2 regions of the Diaphorobacter sp. JS3051 genome follow, and region 2 is predicted to be linked to the other one. Evidence: predicted binding sites of a transcription regulator. Region 2 holds the regulator's gene; the other holds the start of a gene.
What was found. The regulator FliA, encoded in region 2, starts transcription of late flagellar genes. The targets are predictions, from matches to a motif close to CTAAAGTTTNNNNNNNNNNNGCCGNTA.
Positions count from the first base shown of each region.

Region 1: the regulator FliA is predicted to act here: its motif matches at 1,795-1,821, upstream of I3K84_RS03275 (YjfB family protein).

Region 1 is NZ_CP065406.1:678,226-685,900, reverse strand. Features, by position in the region: gene I3K84_RS03285 (YigZ family protein) at 1-166, shown strand, start outside; gene I3K84_RS03280 (dihydrolipoyl dehydrogenase) at 277-1,689, shown strand; gene I3K84_RS03275 (YjfB family protein) at 1,846-2,049, shown strand; gene I3K84_RS03270 (FAD-binding oxidoreductase) at 2,109-3,236, opposite strand; gene I3K84_RS03265 (amidase) at 3,258-4,808, opposite strand; gene I3K84_RS03260 (tripartite tricarboxylate transporter substrate binding protein) at 4,852-5,829, opposite strand; gene I3K84_RS03255 (D-serine ammonia-lyase) at 5,900-7,255, opposite strand; gene I3K84_RS03250 (LysR family transcriptional regulator) at 7,353-7,675, shown strand, end outside.
Region 2 is NZ_CP065406.1:3,162,286-3,169,960, forward strand. Features, by position in the region: gene flgA (flagellar basal body P-ring formation chaperone FlgA) at 1-192, shown strand, start outside; gene flgM (flagellar biosynthesis anti-sigma factor FlgM) at 286-609, shown strand; gene I3K84_RS15080 (hypothetical protein) at 667-1,014, shown strand; gene I3K84_RS15085 (RNA polymerase sigma factor FliA) at 1,224-1,937, opposite strand; gene I3K84_RS15090 (hypothetical protein) at 1,942-2,739, opposite strand; gene flhF (flagellar biosynthesis protein FlhF) at 2,729-4,321, opposite strand; gene flhA (flagellar biosynthesis protein FlhA) at 4,318-6,405, opposite strand; gene I3K84_RS15105 (flagellar biosynthesis protein FlhB) at 6,402-7,562, opposite strand.

The DNA of each region.
Region 1 (7,675 bases), 1.8 Mb from region 2:
GCTGCGCCGCATGATCGACGGTGCTGGCGTGCAGCTGCTGCAGGTGCAGCATGCCACGCTGGTCACGCTGCAACTGCGCCTGCCCGAGGCCGAGGCCGAGGCCTTCGTCCACCAGGTGAACGAAGCAGGCCAGGGCCGCGTGGCCTGGGGCGAATCCACGGACTGAAGACCGGGGGCGGGCCGCGCCCGCGCAAGCCCAACAATGCCTGCGCGCCTACATGCTGCGCCGGCGCGCGCGGCGACACTGGCGGCCCGCATTGACAAGGAACCCCCTCCATGAGCCAGCCGCTGGACGTGATCATCCTGGGCGCCGGGTCCGCCGGACTGGCGGCGCTGCGCGAGGTGCGCAAACGCACCGACCACTGGCGCATCGTGAACGACGGCCCCTGGGGCACCACCTGCGCGCGCGTGGGGTGCATGCCGTCCAAGATGCTCATCGAGGCCGCCAACGCCTACCATGCGCGGCGCGCACTGCACACCTTCGGCATCGAGGGCGCGGATGCGCTGCGGGTGGACCTGCCCGCCGTGCTGCGCCGCGTGCGCGCGCTGCGCGATGACTTCGTGGCCGGCACGCTGGCCGCCACCGACGCGGGCGAGCGCGCCATCAGCGGCCACGCCCGGCTGCTGGACGCGCAGCGCGTGGAAGTGAACGGCCAGGTGTACACCGCGCGGCGCATCATCATCGCCACGGGCTCGCGCCCCATCGTGCCGGAGGACTGGCTGGCTTTTGGTAACCGCATCCTGACCACCGACACGCTGTTCGAGCAGCCCACGCTCGGCCCGCGCGTGGCCGTCATCGGGCTGGGGCCGCTGGGGGTGGAAATCGCGCAGGCGCTCGCGCGGCTGGGGGTGGAAGTGATTGCCTTCGCCACGGGCAACACCGTGGCCGGCCTGAGCGACCCCGCCATCAACGACGCGCTGCTGGCGCGGCTGAAGGACGAATTCATCGTCAACGTGGGCGACAAGGCCGAGCTGCGCGAGGTGGCCGGCGGCATACAGGTCACCAACGGCAGCGCGACCGTGGTGGTGGACCAGGTGGTGGCCGCCATGGGCCGGCGCCCGAATCTGGAGCACCTGGGGCTGGACACGCTGGGCGTGGCGCTGGACGACAAGGGCCGCCCGCCCATCGATCCGTGCACCCTGCAGGTGGGCGATCTGCCCGTCTTCATCGCGGGCGATGCCGATGGCGACCGCCCCCTGCTGCATGAAGCCGCGGACGAGGGCCACATTGCGGGGTTGAACGCCCTGGCGCCTACGCCGCGCGGCTTCGCCCGGCGCACGCCGCTGGCCATCACTTTCAGCCAGCCCCATGCCGCCGTGGTGGGACAGCGCCATGCCGATCTGCCCGAGGGGCAATGGGTGGGGGGCACGGTGGACTTTGCGCGCCAGGGCCGCGCGCGCGTGGCGCAGTGCAACCACGGGCGCCTGAACGTGTACGCCGAGCACGGCAGCGGCCGTCTGCTGGGCGCCGAGCTGTGCGCGCCTGCGGGCGAACACATGGCCCACCTGCTGGCGCTGGCCGTCGAGCAGCGGCTGACGGTGCACGACCTGCTGCGCATGCCCTTCTACCATCCGGTGCTGGAGGAAGGCCTGCGCACGGCGCTGCGCGACGCGGCCTCGCGCCTGCCCAAGGCCAGCGATTCCGACCTCGCCGCCTGCGAGGCCTACGGCGCGAGCGCGCTGGACTGATACAAAAACAATAGCTGGCTGCGCTTGCCAGGATGGATTTTCAGCACCAAAACAGCTTGAAATTCTTACGTATCAAGCGCCAACAGCTATGTTTATAGAAGCACCCTTGAATCCGCGGTGAACTGACCGATAACAAGAGGTACACCGGAGATCGCCATGGACGTCGCCCTCACCCAATCCATCGTCAGCACCGCCAGCGCCCTCGCCAGCCGCGAGACGGCCGATGCCGTCCAGGTCACCGTGCTGAAGAAGGCCCTGGATACGCAGGAAACGGCCGCCGCCACCCTGCTCGCCGCCCTGCCCCAGCCGCCGCTGGCGACCGAAGGCCCGCTGGGCACGCAGCTCAACACCTACGCCTGACGCGCACGGCGCGCTGGCTTTTTTTCGCCGGCTCAGGCCGGCTTCAGCCCTGGCCTTGCTCAGCGCAGCCGCGCAGGCGACAGGCCCGCCACGTCCACACCCTCGCGCGCCAGCTCGGGGGCCAGCGGCTCGCCCAGTGCCAACTGCCGCGTCAGCAGCGCCGCGCCCGCCGCGCTCTGGATGCCATAGCCGCCTTGCGCGGCCAGCCAGAAGAAGCCGGGCACATGGTTGTCCCAGCCAATGACCAGGTCGCCATCGGCCACGAACGAGCGCAACCCCGCCCAGGTGTGCGAGGGGCGGCGGATCTGAAAGCACGTCACCTGCTCGATGCGGTGGATGCCCATGGCCACGTCCAGTTCCTCAGGCACCACGTCGTGCGGCGCCACGGCGTCGGCATTGGCGGGGGAGCCCAGCATCTGCCCCGCGTCGGGCTTGAAATAGTAGTCCTCCGCAATGCCGATGACGGCTGGCCAGTGGGCCGCTTGCATGCCGGCCGGCACGGGGAAGGTGAAGGCCGTGCGCCGCCGCGGCTCCAGCCCGATGGGCGGCACGCCCGCCTGGGCTGCCACCACGTCGGCCCAGGCGCCTGCGGCATTGACCACGGCGCGCGCGTGCAGCACCTCGCCATCGGCCAGGGTGATGTGCCAGCCCTCCTCGCCCCGTTGCAGGGCCGTCACCTCGGCATGGGTGCGGATCTCGCCACCACGCTGGCGCAAGCCGCGCAGGTAGCCCTGGTGCAGCGCATGCACGTCGATGTCGGCGGCGCCGGGCTCGCTCATGCCCGCGGCCACGGCCTGGGGGCGCAGGCACGGGGCCTGCTCCAGCAGCTCCTCGCGCGTCAGGCGGCGCACCTGCGGGTTGCGCGGCAGCGCCTCGGCGTAGGCGGCCTCCAGCAGGTCGAGCTGGTCGGGCCCCGCCAGGTACACCACGCCGCGCGGCGTGAGGATGGGGGCGCTGCCGAATTCGGGCGGCGGCGCATCGTAGAACGCGCGGCTGGCCCGTGTGAGTGCGCAGATGTTGGGCGTGCCATAGGTGGCCGAGTACAGCGCAGCCGACCGGCCGGTGGTGTGGTAGCCGGGCTGGGCCTCCCGCTCCAGCAGCAGCACGCGGCGGTGCGCGGCCAGTTCCCAACCGGCGGAGGCGCCGGCAATGCCCGCGCCGATGATCACGAAGTCATAGGGTTGCATGGGTTCCCTCGCCAATCACTGTCAGACCGCCGATGCCTGCGCCGCGGCACCGCGTGCGCCCAGCCGCGGCACGCCGCGCGCGTCATCGGGGTCCGGCGCGTGGGTGACGATGGAGGTGAGCGCGGGTTGCACCGGCCCCAGCCGGGCCAGGTCGGGCCGCGGGCGCTGCAGGCCATCGATGCGGGCGAAGGCCTGCTCCAGCCCCAGGCCGATGGACAGCAGGCGATGGTCGTCGCGAAAGCGCCCCACCACCTGCAGGCCGAACGGCATGCCGGCCGTGTCGCGCCCGCAGGGCACGCTGAGCGCGGGGTGCGTGGTCAGCGTGGTCACATAGGTCAGTGCCAGCCAGCGGTAGTAGTTGGCCTGGGGTTCACCGTTGATGTGACTCGCGTACAGCGCGGTCCACGGGAAGGGCGAGACCGGCGTGGTGGGTGCCAGGATCACGTCGAAGTTGGCAAACGCCTCCTGGAAGCGCGCCAGGATGCGCGTCTGCTCGGCCTGTGCCCAGGCGCTGTCCAGCAGCGACATGGCCGCACCCATCTCGTAGTTGGCGCGCGTGTTGGGCCCCAGGCTGGCGGGGTCGCGCTCGTAGGCCTCGCGCATGCCGGCCACGAAGCTCTCGGCCCGCAGCACGTCGAAGCAGCGGTGCACGTCGCCCAGGTCCAGCCGGACTTCCTCGCAGGAGCGGAACAGGTGGCGCATGGCGCCGATCTTGGCGCGGAACACGGCGCGGATGCCGTCGTCCACCGCGCAGGCGCCGAAGTCTTCGGTGTAGCCCACGCGCAGGCCGCCCAGGTCGGCCGGCTCCAGGTGCAGGAAGCTGTGGGGGTCCAGCGGGTAGGTGAGCGGGTCGCCCGCCGACAGGCCGGCCGATGCGGCCAGCTGCAGGCAGGCCTCGGCCATCGTGCGGCCCATGGGGCCGACCACGGAGATCGGCGTCCAGCCCAACAGCTTGCGCGAGCTGGGCACCACGCCGGGCGACGGCCGAAAGCCCACCACGCCGCACTTGGCCGCGGGGATGCGCAGCGAGCCGCCCGTGTCCGAGCCCGTGCACACGGGCAGCATGTCGCAGGCCAGCGCCGCGGCCGACCCGCCGGACGAGCCGCCCGCGTTCAGGCGCGGATCGAACGGGTTACCCGTAGCGCCCCAGACCACGTTGCGCGAATTGGCGCCCGCGCCCATCTCGGGAATATTGGTCTTGCCCGTGACGATGGCGCCGGCCGCGCGCAGGCGCGCCACCAGCACGTTGTCCTGCGCAGGGATGTTCTCGCGGTAGATGGGCGAGCCGTAGGTGGTCAGCAGGCCGGCGGTGGCCTCCAGATCCTTCACGCCCATGGGCAGCCCGTGCAGCAGGCCGAGGGGCTCGCCGGCGCGTACCGCCCGCTCGGCGGCCTGCGCCTCGGCGCGGGCGCGGTCGTAGCAGGTGGCGGTGACGGCGTTCACATAGGGGTTCACCGCCTCGATACGGTCGATGCAGGCTTGCAGCAGCTCGACGGGCGAGATCTCGCCCGTGCCGATGCGGTGGCGCAGTTCATTGGCGGACAGTTCCACCAGCGTGGGATCAGCGGTCATGGTCGTGAAGAAGGTCCAGGGGCCATTGTGGATGAGCCGCGCCTCAGTCGGCGGTGATGCCCGCGCGCTGGGCGATGGCACGCATCAGCGGCAGCTCCCGCTCGATCAGGGCGGCCAGCTCGGCCGACGAGGCGAATGCCGGCTCGAAGCCCAGCGCGAGCAGGCGCTCGCGCGTGTCCGGGTCGGCCACGACCTCGGCCAGCGTCTTTTCCAGCCGCGTCTTTACCGCGGCAGGCAGGCCTGCGGGCGCCACCAGGGCCAGCCAGGTGTCCATGTTCAGGCCGGGGTAACCGCTCTCGGCCAGCGAGGGTACCTGGGGCAGCAGGGTCGAGCGCTTCTCGGTGGTGACGGCAATCGCCTTGACCTTGCCCTCCTTGAGCTGGGGCAGCGCGGCCGACACCGTGTCCACGGTGAACGGAATCTGCCCGCCGATCAGGTCCACCATGGCCGGCGCGCTGCCTTTGTAGGGCACGTGCTGGATCTTCAGGCCCGCGGCATGAAAGAACATCTCGCCCGCGAACTGCGAGGTCGTGCCCGCACCGAAGGAGCCATAGGAATACTTGTCGGGCGCGGCCTTCACGGCGCTGACGAACTGCTTCACGTCGTTGACCGGCACGCTCTTGCTGGCCAGCAGGATCAGCCCCGTGCGCCCGGTGATGCCGATGGGATCGAAGCTCTTGACGGGGTCATACGGCAGCCGGGGCCGCACCGCCGGGTTCACCGTGAAGGTGGTGCCTGAGCTCAGCAGCAGCGTGTAGCCGTCCGGCGCGGCCTTGGCCACGTAGCTCGCGCCGATCACCGTGCCCGCGCCGGCGCGGTTGTCGATGACCACGCTTTGCCCCAGCTTGTCGCCCAGCTTCTTGCCGATCAAGCGGCCCAGCACGTCGGTGGCTCCACCCGCGGGGAACGGAATCACCAGCGTGATGGGCCGGGAGGGAAACGCCTCCTGCGCATGCGCGGGGGCGAAAGCGGCGGCACCCAGGGCGCAGGCCAGCATGGACAACATCGTCTTGCGGTTCATGGCGTTCTCTCCAGTCAAGCCAGTCAAAAAAACAGATCCTTTCGTGGGGCCAGGACTCGGCGAAGGCGCGTCAACCCAGGGCCCGGCCACGTTCCTCGAAGCGCGCGTAGGCCTCGGGCGGCACGTACAGCCCGCCGGTGGTCCACACCAGGTGCGTGGCCTGCGCCAGGTGGGGCCACAGCCCTTGCGCGTGCAGCCAGGTGCGGCCCGTCTCGGTGCCCGTCAGGAAACCGGGGCCGCTCAGGCCCGCCGCCGCGGACGGCTCGATGCGCTCGCCCGTGGCATCCAGCACCTGTACCAGTTGGCGAAACAGGGTGTCGTCGCACACGGTGAAGCAGCCCGACAGCAGCGGCTCCATCAGCTCGGCCGCGGGCAGGGACGCGCGTGGCACGGCCAGGCCGTCGGCTTCCGTCCGGTTGGTGAGGCCCCAGTCGTACACCGAGGGGTGTGCGCCCTGTCCGGCCATCATTTGCACCATGAAACACGGCGACTGCACGGGCTCCGCGAAGAAGCAGTGCACATGCGCCCCCAGCACCTGCCGCAGGCCGAAGGTAATGCCTGCCGGCGCCCCGCCCACCCCGCAGGGCAGGTAGACGAACAGGGGGTGCTGCGCGTCCACGGCGATGCCCGCGTCCTGCAACTGCTGGCGCAGGTGCAGCGCCGCGGCGCTGTAGCCCAGCAGCAGCGACAGCGAGCGTTCGTCGTCCACGAAATGGCTGAACGGGTCCTGCGCCGCCTGCGCACGCCCCGCGGCCACGGCGCCCTCGTAGTCACCCGCGTGCTCCACCACCTGCACGCCGCGTTGGCGCAGGCGTTGTTTCTTCCATTCCTTGGCATCGGCCGACATGTGCACCACGGCGCGAAAGCCCAGCGCCGATGCCGCCACACCGATGCTCAGGCCCAGGTTGCCCGTGGAGCCGACGGCCACGGTGTGGCGCGCAAACACGGCGCGCGCAGCGGGGTTTGCCAGGGCGCGGTAGTCGTCGGCACCGGACCGCGGCGTCAGCAGGCCGTGCTGCAGTGCCAGGCGCTCGGCCAGCTCCAGCACTTCATGGATGCCTCCGCGTGCCTTGATGGACCCGGCCACGGGCAACCGGTGGTCCGCCTTGATCCACAGCGCGCCCTGGCCCGCGACGAGCCCCGCCGCGGCATGCAGGCTGGATGCGGGTAACAGGGGCGACTCGATCACGCCACCCGTCGCCTGCAACTCGGGGAACACGCCCTCCAGCAGCGGCGCAAAGCGCGCGAAGCGTGCCGCCGCCTCCTTTGTATCATCCAGACTAATGCCATCACCGGCCACGGCCTGCCGTGCGGCGGGTATGGGCTGCCTGTGCGGGTTGAGCCATAGGCAGGGCTCGGCGCGGCGCAGCTGTGCGGCCGGGGCGTCGTCCTGCAAGCAATCCTGTGTGGAAACAACGGAGGGCATGGGCTGCGGTCGGTGGAAGGTGGGGATAGACGGCATTCTTGGCATGCCCCGGCACCGGTACAACGCATTTATATTGACGATGGCATTAGTTTGAATAATGAATTCACGGCTTTTCCCTTCCCTGCTCGCCTGGCTGCGCTGCTTTGAAGCGGCCGCACGCCACGGCAGCTTCACGCGCGCGGCGGCGGAGTTGTGCATTACCCAGGGCGCGGTGAGCCAGCAAGTCAAGCAACTGGAAACCTGGCTGGGGCGCCCCCTCTTCGTGCGCACGCCCCGCACCCTCATGCCCACGCCCGAGGGCAAATGGCTGGCCGTGGTGCTGCGCGAGAGCTTCGGCGCCATCGAGGACGCCCTGTCGCAGATGCGTGTGACCGGCGATACGCCCGTGGCCACGCTGAGCTGCTCGCCCTCGTTTGCCAT
Region 2 (7,675 bases):
CGCGCCCCCGACCTGTTCAAGGCCGGCTCTGCGGTGCGCGTGGTGGTGCAGGGGCCGGGTTATGCGGTCACCTCCTCGGGCCAGGCCATGAGCGCGGGCGCTCAAGGACAGAATGTGCGCGTTCGCATGGCCAATGGACGCATTATTGGGGGTACTGTGCTTGAGGATGGGACAATAGAAGCCACTTTGTGAGCCGCGAGGCACCACAAAGCGCTAAAGTCTGCTCCCTGCCGGCCGAAAACATGGCTACTGGCCCCACATCTCACAGGGGTGGTGGAGAGTGCGATGAAGATTGGACACAACCCGGATACTGCGACTGCGCTGTCAAAGGCCGCTGCCAACAAGCAGCAGGCCAAGGCCGCCGCACCTGCGCCGGCCGCTGAAGAAGCGGCCCAGGGCGCGACGCGCGCCGCCGCAGGCGTGCCCGTCACGCTGTCGGCCGCCGCCCGCGGGGTGGACGCCACCAAGTCCACGGCCGACTTCGACACCGCCAAGGTCAAGGCGATCAAGGCCGCCATCGAAAAAGGCACCTTCCGCGTGGACGCCGAAGCCGTGGCCGACAAGCTGCTGTCCAGCGCCTACGAAACCCTGTCCCACTCGCGGGGCTGACCCGCCCTCCTGGGCCCGGCTGGCCCGCCGGGGTGACAGGCTCTAGACTTGCACCCCATGTCACTCGACGACACCCTCACCTTCATCGAAGCGCAGCTGCAGGACATGCAGGCTGCGCTTCTTGCTTCCAACCCCCAGACTTTTGAAGACACTGCGGTGCAGCTGCGCGGCGCTGCCATGGCGCTGGCCCAGGCCCTGGCGCCTGTGGCGGGCGCGCTGGAGCCCGCCGCCGCGCAACGCGTGCAGACCATCGGCCGGCAATTGACGCTGGTGCGCGACCAACTGGCGCGGGTGATGGCGCTGACCGAGCGACAGGCGGCGTCGCTGCTGCCGCCGGTGGAGGGGGTGACTTATGGGCCTTCGTCCGGCGCCGCGGGGGCGCGGATTTATCGGGCACCGGGGTGACTTTTAGCCCGAATTGCTGGCTGAGGCTTATGGGATAAGCGCTGGCAGCTATCTTTTTTGACGGGTTCTGGAGGTTTGATGCTGTTGACCGGGACCCGCCCCGGCGGGCGCATATCCCGGCCCGCGCCATGAAAAGCCGCAGCGCAAGCAAAAAAAATAGCTGCCTGCGCTTGTCCGGCAAGCGCAAAACAGCTATTTCATCCAAAGAATCAGTGCCCCCGCATCTTGGTCCGCAACCGCGCAATCGCCTGGCTGTGCAGCTGGCACACGCGCGATTCGGTCACGCCCAGGACGGCCGCGATTTCCTTCAGGTTCATGTCGTGCTCGTAGTACATGCCCATGATGTACTGCTCGCGCTCGGGCAGGGCTTTGATGGCCTCGACCAGCGAGGCGCGCAGGCGCTGGTCGCGCAGCACGGCCATGGGATCGGCGCCCTCGTCGGCCACGTGGCGGTCCAGGAAGCCCTCGTCCTCGTCATCGTGGTGAAAGTCTTCCAGGTACACCAGCTGCGTGCCGCGCACCTTGCTCAGCAGGGCCTGGTAGTCCTCCAGGCTCATGCCCAGTTCGGCGGCGATCTCGGACTCGATGGGGCTGCGGCCCAGGCGCTGCTCCACGCGGTGCAGGGCATGCTCGATGTCCTTCTGGCTCTTGCGCGAGCTGCGGCTCATCCAGTCGCCCTCGCGCAGCTCGTCGAGCATGGCGCCGCGGATGCGCTGGCTGGCAAAGGTCTCGAACTGCACGCCCTGCGCGACTTCGTAGCGCGAGAGCGCGTCGTTCAGACCGATCATGCCGACCTGGATCAGGTCGTCCAGCTCCACGTTGGGCGGGAGCTTGGCGATCATGTGGTGGGCGATGCGCCGCACCAGGGGCACGTGCTGGTGGAACAGCGCGTCCCGGTCGAGCTGGCCTTTCGCGGTGTACATCGGGTCAGTGGCTCCGGTCCAGGGGCGAGAGGGAGGCGCACAGGCTGTGCGGGGGCAGCAGGGGCATGGCAGCGTCAATGGTGCATGCGTTTTCCAGCAGTTGCAAGGCCAGCCGCTGGATGTCCTGCGCGCGCGCGGCGGCCACGGTGGTGGTGTGGACCTGCAGGCCCAGGTGGGTGCGCGCGCTGCGCTGCAGCGTGTCCAGCGCCTCGGCGGTCTGGCGGTGCTGCACAGGCTCCTGCGGCGCGAGGATGGACGCCACCGTGCAGCGCACGCCGGCGTGCAGCGCCATGTGCTTGAGCTGGCGGTAGCTGCGCACCATGCCTTGCGCGCCGGGGCCGGTCATGATCAGCGGTACGCTGGCGCTGCCGCGCAGCAGCGGCGCCAGTTGCTCGGGCGGCGCATGCAGCACCACCAGCGCGTAGGCGCGAAACAAGGGCTGCAGGCGCTGCAGCACGGCGGCGCCATGGTGTTCGGACTGCTGCGCGAGGCGGGCCAGCCCGCGGGCCGCGGGCACCACGGCCAGCGACGCGCCGGTGGCGGAGGCCAGCGTCTGCGCGCCGTTCCAGGGAGCCGGGTGCAGCAGCTGGTCCAGGCCGGGCATGTGCGGGCTCTCGAGCGCCGTGCCGTCCAGCACCACGACGGGGTAGCCCAGGCGCTGCAGGCTGGAGCACAGCTGCCACAGCATCTCCAGCCACGGGCCGCTGCCCGGCTGGCTCAGCACGGCCAGCAGGCGCAGGTCCTGCTGCGGCGTGTAGCTGTGCAGCCCGGCGGCCTGGTGCAAAGCGGTATCAAGCAACATCGGCCATCCCCCGCTCATCGGCCGTTTCCGTGGCGTGCGAGAAGAAGAAGTTCAACTCGGCGGCCTTGGGGTCGAAGGCCGACTTCACGCTCGTGCGCATGGAGGCGCTCACCAGCTTGCGGGCGTCGGCCGCTTCCCAGTCCTCGGGCACGCGCTGGCCGTTGGTCACGCCGCGCAGCACCATCTGGTGGCGGATCAGCGCATCGATGGCGGGGCCCAGCTTCACGGCCTCGTCCACCTTGGACAGGATGGCCTGCTGCGAGCCGGTGGTCTTGAAGCCGGTGAGCACGTCGTCCAGCGTATCGCCGTGGCTGCTGGCGTTGAGCACCAGCAGGCGCTTGACACCGGGCAGCGCCAGCACGTCCAGCAGGTCGCGCTTGCGCGGGTCGCGCGGGGCCACGCCCGTGGTGTCGATGAGCACCATCTTCTTGGACGACAGCAGGCCCAGCAGGTCCTGCAGCGCCGCGCGGTCGTGCGCCAGGTGCGCCACCACGCCCAGCATGCGGCCGTAGGAGCGCAGTTGCTCGTGCGCGCCCACGCGGTAGGTGTCCAGCGTGATCAGGCCCACGCTGGCGGGGCCGTGGATGCGCGCGCACAAGGCGGCCAGCTTGGCGGTGGTGGTGGTCTTGCCCACGCCGGTGGCGCCCACCATGGCGAAGATGCCGCCTTCCTCGTACAGCGGCAGCGTCTGCGCGTCGGTGCGCAGGTTGCGCTCCAGCACTTCCATGAGCCAGCGCACGGCGTCCTGGGCGCCCAGATGCTCGGGCAGGTGTTCCAGCACCGCGCGCGAGAGGGCGGGCGAATAGCCCGCACGGATGAGCTTGAGCATCAGTGTGGACTGGATCGGGTTCTGGCGGGCCTGGCCCAGCCAGGCCAGGGTGTTGAAACGGTCCTCGATCAGCTCCTTCATGGACTGCAGTTCCTTCATGAGGTTCTGCTGTCCCAGGCCGGCCGCCAGCGTGGGCGCGGCTGTGGCGGGCGCCTCGGCGCGGCGCGGCGTGAGCTGCTCTGCGCCCAGGGCGGCATGCATGGGCCGCAATGGGTTGTGGCGTGCCACCGGGGCATTCACGGGCTGTGGCGCGGGTGGCTCGGGCAGGCGCTCGGCGCGGGGTTCGAAGCGTTGTTCGGGCAGGCCGCGCTCCAGCGCGGCGCGCTCGTTCAGGGGCGCGGGGGCGCTCGTGCCGTGCAAGGCCTCGTGGCGGCGGCGCAGCATGCGCTCGCGCACATAGTCTTGGAACGACAGCGTGCTCATGGCCAGTTGCTCGGTGTCGTGCGCCACGGTGCTGCGTGCCGCGGGCGCCGGCTGGCGTGCGGGCTGCGGGACAGGGGCTGCATGGGGCTGCGTCTGGGACATGCGCACCGGCTGGCTCGCGGCCAGGTCGTCGGCGCGCTCCTGCAGACGGTTGGGTGCCGGCTCGGCGCCGCCGTGCAGGGACGACAGCGCGTCCTCGGCCGTGGCCACCACCTCGACGCCGCCCGCCGTGGGGCGGTTGGACAGGATCAGCGTGCCTTCACCGAAGGCCATGCGCGCCTTGGCCAGGGCCTCCCGTGCGGTGGGAGCGGTAAAGCGTTTGATGTTCATGCGGATGCACCTTTGAGGATCGGGCCGATGCGGATGGTGTGGGTCTCAGGAATCTCGCTGTGGGCGAGCACCTGCAAGCGGGGAGCCACGCGCCGCACCAGGCGGGCGATGGCGTTGCGGATCTGGTCGGGCACCAGCAGGCAGGCGGGCATGCCCAGCTCTTCCTGCTGCAGGGCGACTTCGGCGGCCTTGTGGGTGAGCAGGTCGGCCACGCCGGGGTCCAGCGCCGGGCCGCTGGCATTGCCCAGGGCCTGCATCAGCAGGCGCTCCAGCCCGGGCTCGATGGCGATGACGCTGAGCTCGCGCGTGGGGCCGTAGATCTGCTGCACGATGGCGGGGGACAGGGCGATGCGCACGCGGCGCGCCAGTTCCACGGGGTCTTGCGTGCTGCCGGCGTGTTCCGCCAGCGTCTCGATGATGGTGCGGATGTCGCGGATGTGCACGGACTCCTCCAGCAACAGCTGCAGCACTTTCTGGAATGTTGTGATGGACACCATCTTGGGCACGACTTCTTCGATGAGTTTGGGTGCCAGCCGGGTCACATGCTCCACGAGCTGCTGCGTCTCGGTGCGGCTCAGGAGCTTGGCGGCGTGCACTTGCATCAAGTGTGACAAATGGGTCGCCATCACGGTTTCCGAATCAACCACGGTAAAGCCCGCCATTTGTGCCGCTTCCTTCTGCGCGGCGTCGATCCAGTGCGCGGGCAGGCCGAAGGCGGGGTCGGTGGTGGGAGTGCCGATCAGCGGCGTGGAGATGCCGCCGGGGTTGATGGCCAGGTACATGCCGGGGAATGCCTCGCCTTCGCCCACCACCACACCGCGCAGCGTGATGCGGTAGGCGCTGGGCTTGAGCTCCAGGTTGTCGCGCACATGCACGGCTGGCGGCAGGAAGCCCACCTCCTGCGCAAACTTGCGGCGCACGCCCTTGATGCGCGTGAGCAGGTCGCCCTGGCGGCTCTTGTCCACCAAGGCGATCAGGCGGTAGCCCAGCTCCAGGCCCAGCAGGTCCACGGGCTGCAGGTCGTCCCAGCTGGCCTCGCCGTCGCTCACGGGCGCGGGGGCTTCTTCCACCGGGGCGGGGCGGCGCTGGCGCTGCAGCAGCACCCAGGCGCCGTAGCCGAGGAGGCTGCCCATGACCAGGAACACGGTGTGCGGCATGCCGGGGATGAGGCCCAGCAGGATCAGCACGCCCGCGGTCACGCCCAGCACGCGCGGCGACATGAGCAACTGCTGCACGATCTGCTGGCCCATGTCGGTTTCTTTGCCCACGCGCGACACCACCATGGCCGACGCCACCGAGATCAGCAGGCCCGGAATCTGCGCCACCAGCGCATCGCCCACCGCCAGCAGGATGTAGCTGTTGGCCGACTCGCTGGCCGACAGGCCGTGCGACAGCATGCCGATGGCAAAGCCGCCCACGATGTTGATGATCAAAATCAAAATGCCGGCAATCGCATCGCCGCGCACAAACTTGCTGGCACCGTCCATGGCGCCGAAGAAGTTGGCCTCTTCCTGCACCTCGATGCGGCGGCGCTTGGCTTCTTTCTCGTCGATCAGGCCGGCGTTCAGGTCGGCGTCCACGGCCATCTGCTTGCCGGGCATGGCGTCCAGCGTGAAGCGGGCCGACACCTCGGCGATGCGCTCCGCGCCCTTGGTCACCACCACGAAGTTGATCACCACCAGGATCGCGAACACGATCAGGCCCACGGCGAAGTTGCCGCCGATCAAGAAGTGGCCGAAGGCCTCGATCACCGCGCCGGCCGCGCCCGGGCCGGTGTGGCCTTCCAGCAGCACCACGCGGGTGGACGCCACGTTCAGCGACAGGCGCATCAGCGTGGTGAGCAGCAGCACCGAAGGGAAGGCCGCGAAGTCCAGCGGCTTGATCATGTACGCGGCCACCATCATCACCATCAGCGCCACGGCGATGTTGAGGGTGAAGAAAGTATCCAGCATCCACGCCGGAATGGGCAGCACCATCAGCGCCAGGATGGCCACTACCAGCAGCGGGGCCGACAGCCCCTGCAGTGCCATGCCGTTGGTGCCGGCCCATTGCCTCATGGATTGGATGGAATTGGGCGTTGTCATGGTGTGGCTCCTGCCGTTGCGGCAAGCGGCTTGTGGTGCGGGTCAAGCTCGGGCGGCACGAAGGGGTCAGGCTGCGCGTCGGGCATGCGGCCTTCGCCGCGCATGGCGGCCTTCAGGCGATAAACATAGGCCAGCACCTGCGCCACCGCGTTGTAGAGCTGGGCGGGAATGGGCTGGTCCAGTTCGGCGTGGGCGTACAGCGCGCGCGCCAGCATGGGCGACTGCAGCACCGGCACCTTGTGCTGCTGGGCAACTTCTCTGATCTTGAAGGCCAGCAGATCCGTGCCCTTGGAGATCACCTGCGGCGCGCCCATGGAGGCCTCGTCATAGCGCAGGGCCACGGCATAGTGGGTGGGGTTCATCACCACAAAGTCGGCCTTGGGCACGGCAGAGATGCTGGCGCGGTCGGCAATCTCGCGCTGCTTTTGCCGAATCTTGCCCTTGACCTCCGGGCTGCCCTCAGACTCCTTGTGCTCCTGCTTGACTTCCTGGTGGCTCATCTTCATGCGCGACTTGAAGAAGAACGCCTGCAGCGGCACGTCCACCACCGCAAACACAAACACCACCAGCAGCTGCAGGCTGGCGCCCGCAACGATCCAGTCGCCCACATGGCGCAGCGACGCTGGCGAGGGCTGCAGCACCAGCAGGGCCATTTCTTCAATGCTGTGGCCCATGTAGTTCCAGGCCACGGCGGTGAGGATGGCGGTCAGCAAAATCATCTTGGCCACGTTGGCCAGCTGCTGTTTGGAAAACAGATTGGCAAAACCCGACAGCGGGTTGAGCCGGTTGAACTGCGGGCTGACGGGCTTGAAGCTGAAAATCCAGCCGCCCGCACCTACGGCGCTGGCCAGCGCTGCGCCGCCGGTCAGCAGCGCAAACGCCACGCTGGCCAGCAGGCCCACCCCCACCATGGACTGCATGCGCGCCAGCATCTGGCCGGGCGCCTGCACCGTGGCGGCATCAAACACCAGCTGCATGCGCATGGCGCGCTGCAGGTATTCGACGAACCAGGGCGCCAGCGCCAGCAGGGCCACTGCACCCATGCCCAAAATGGCCAGGTGCGACAAGTCCCGCGACCGGGCCGCCTGGCCGTCGGTGCGCGCCTTTTGGAGCTTGCGCTCGGTGGCGGGTAGGTTTTTGTCTTGGCTCGAATCCATGGTGGCATGACCTCAGGGCCACTCCATTGTCGGGAGCCGCGAGAAAAGCTAAAGCCCGAATAACGGGGCTGCGGGGGCGCTATTTGCCAAGGCCGTCGCCGTCGCGGCAACAG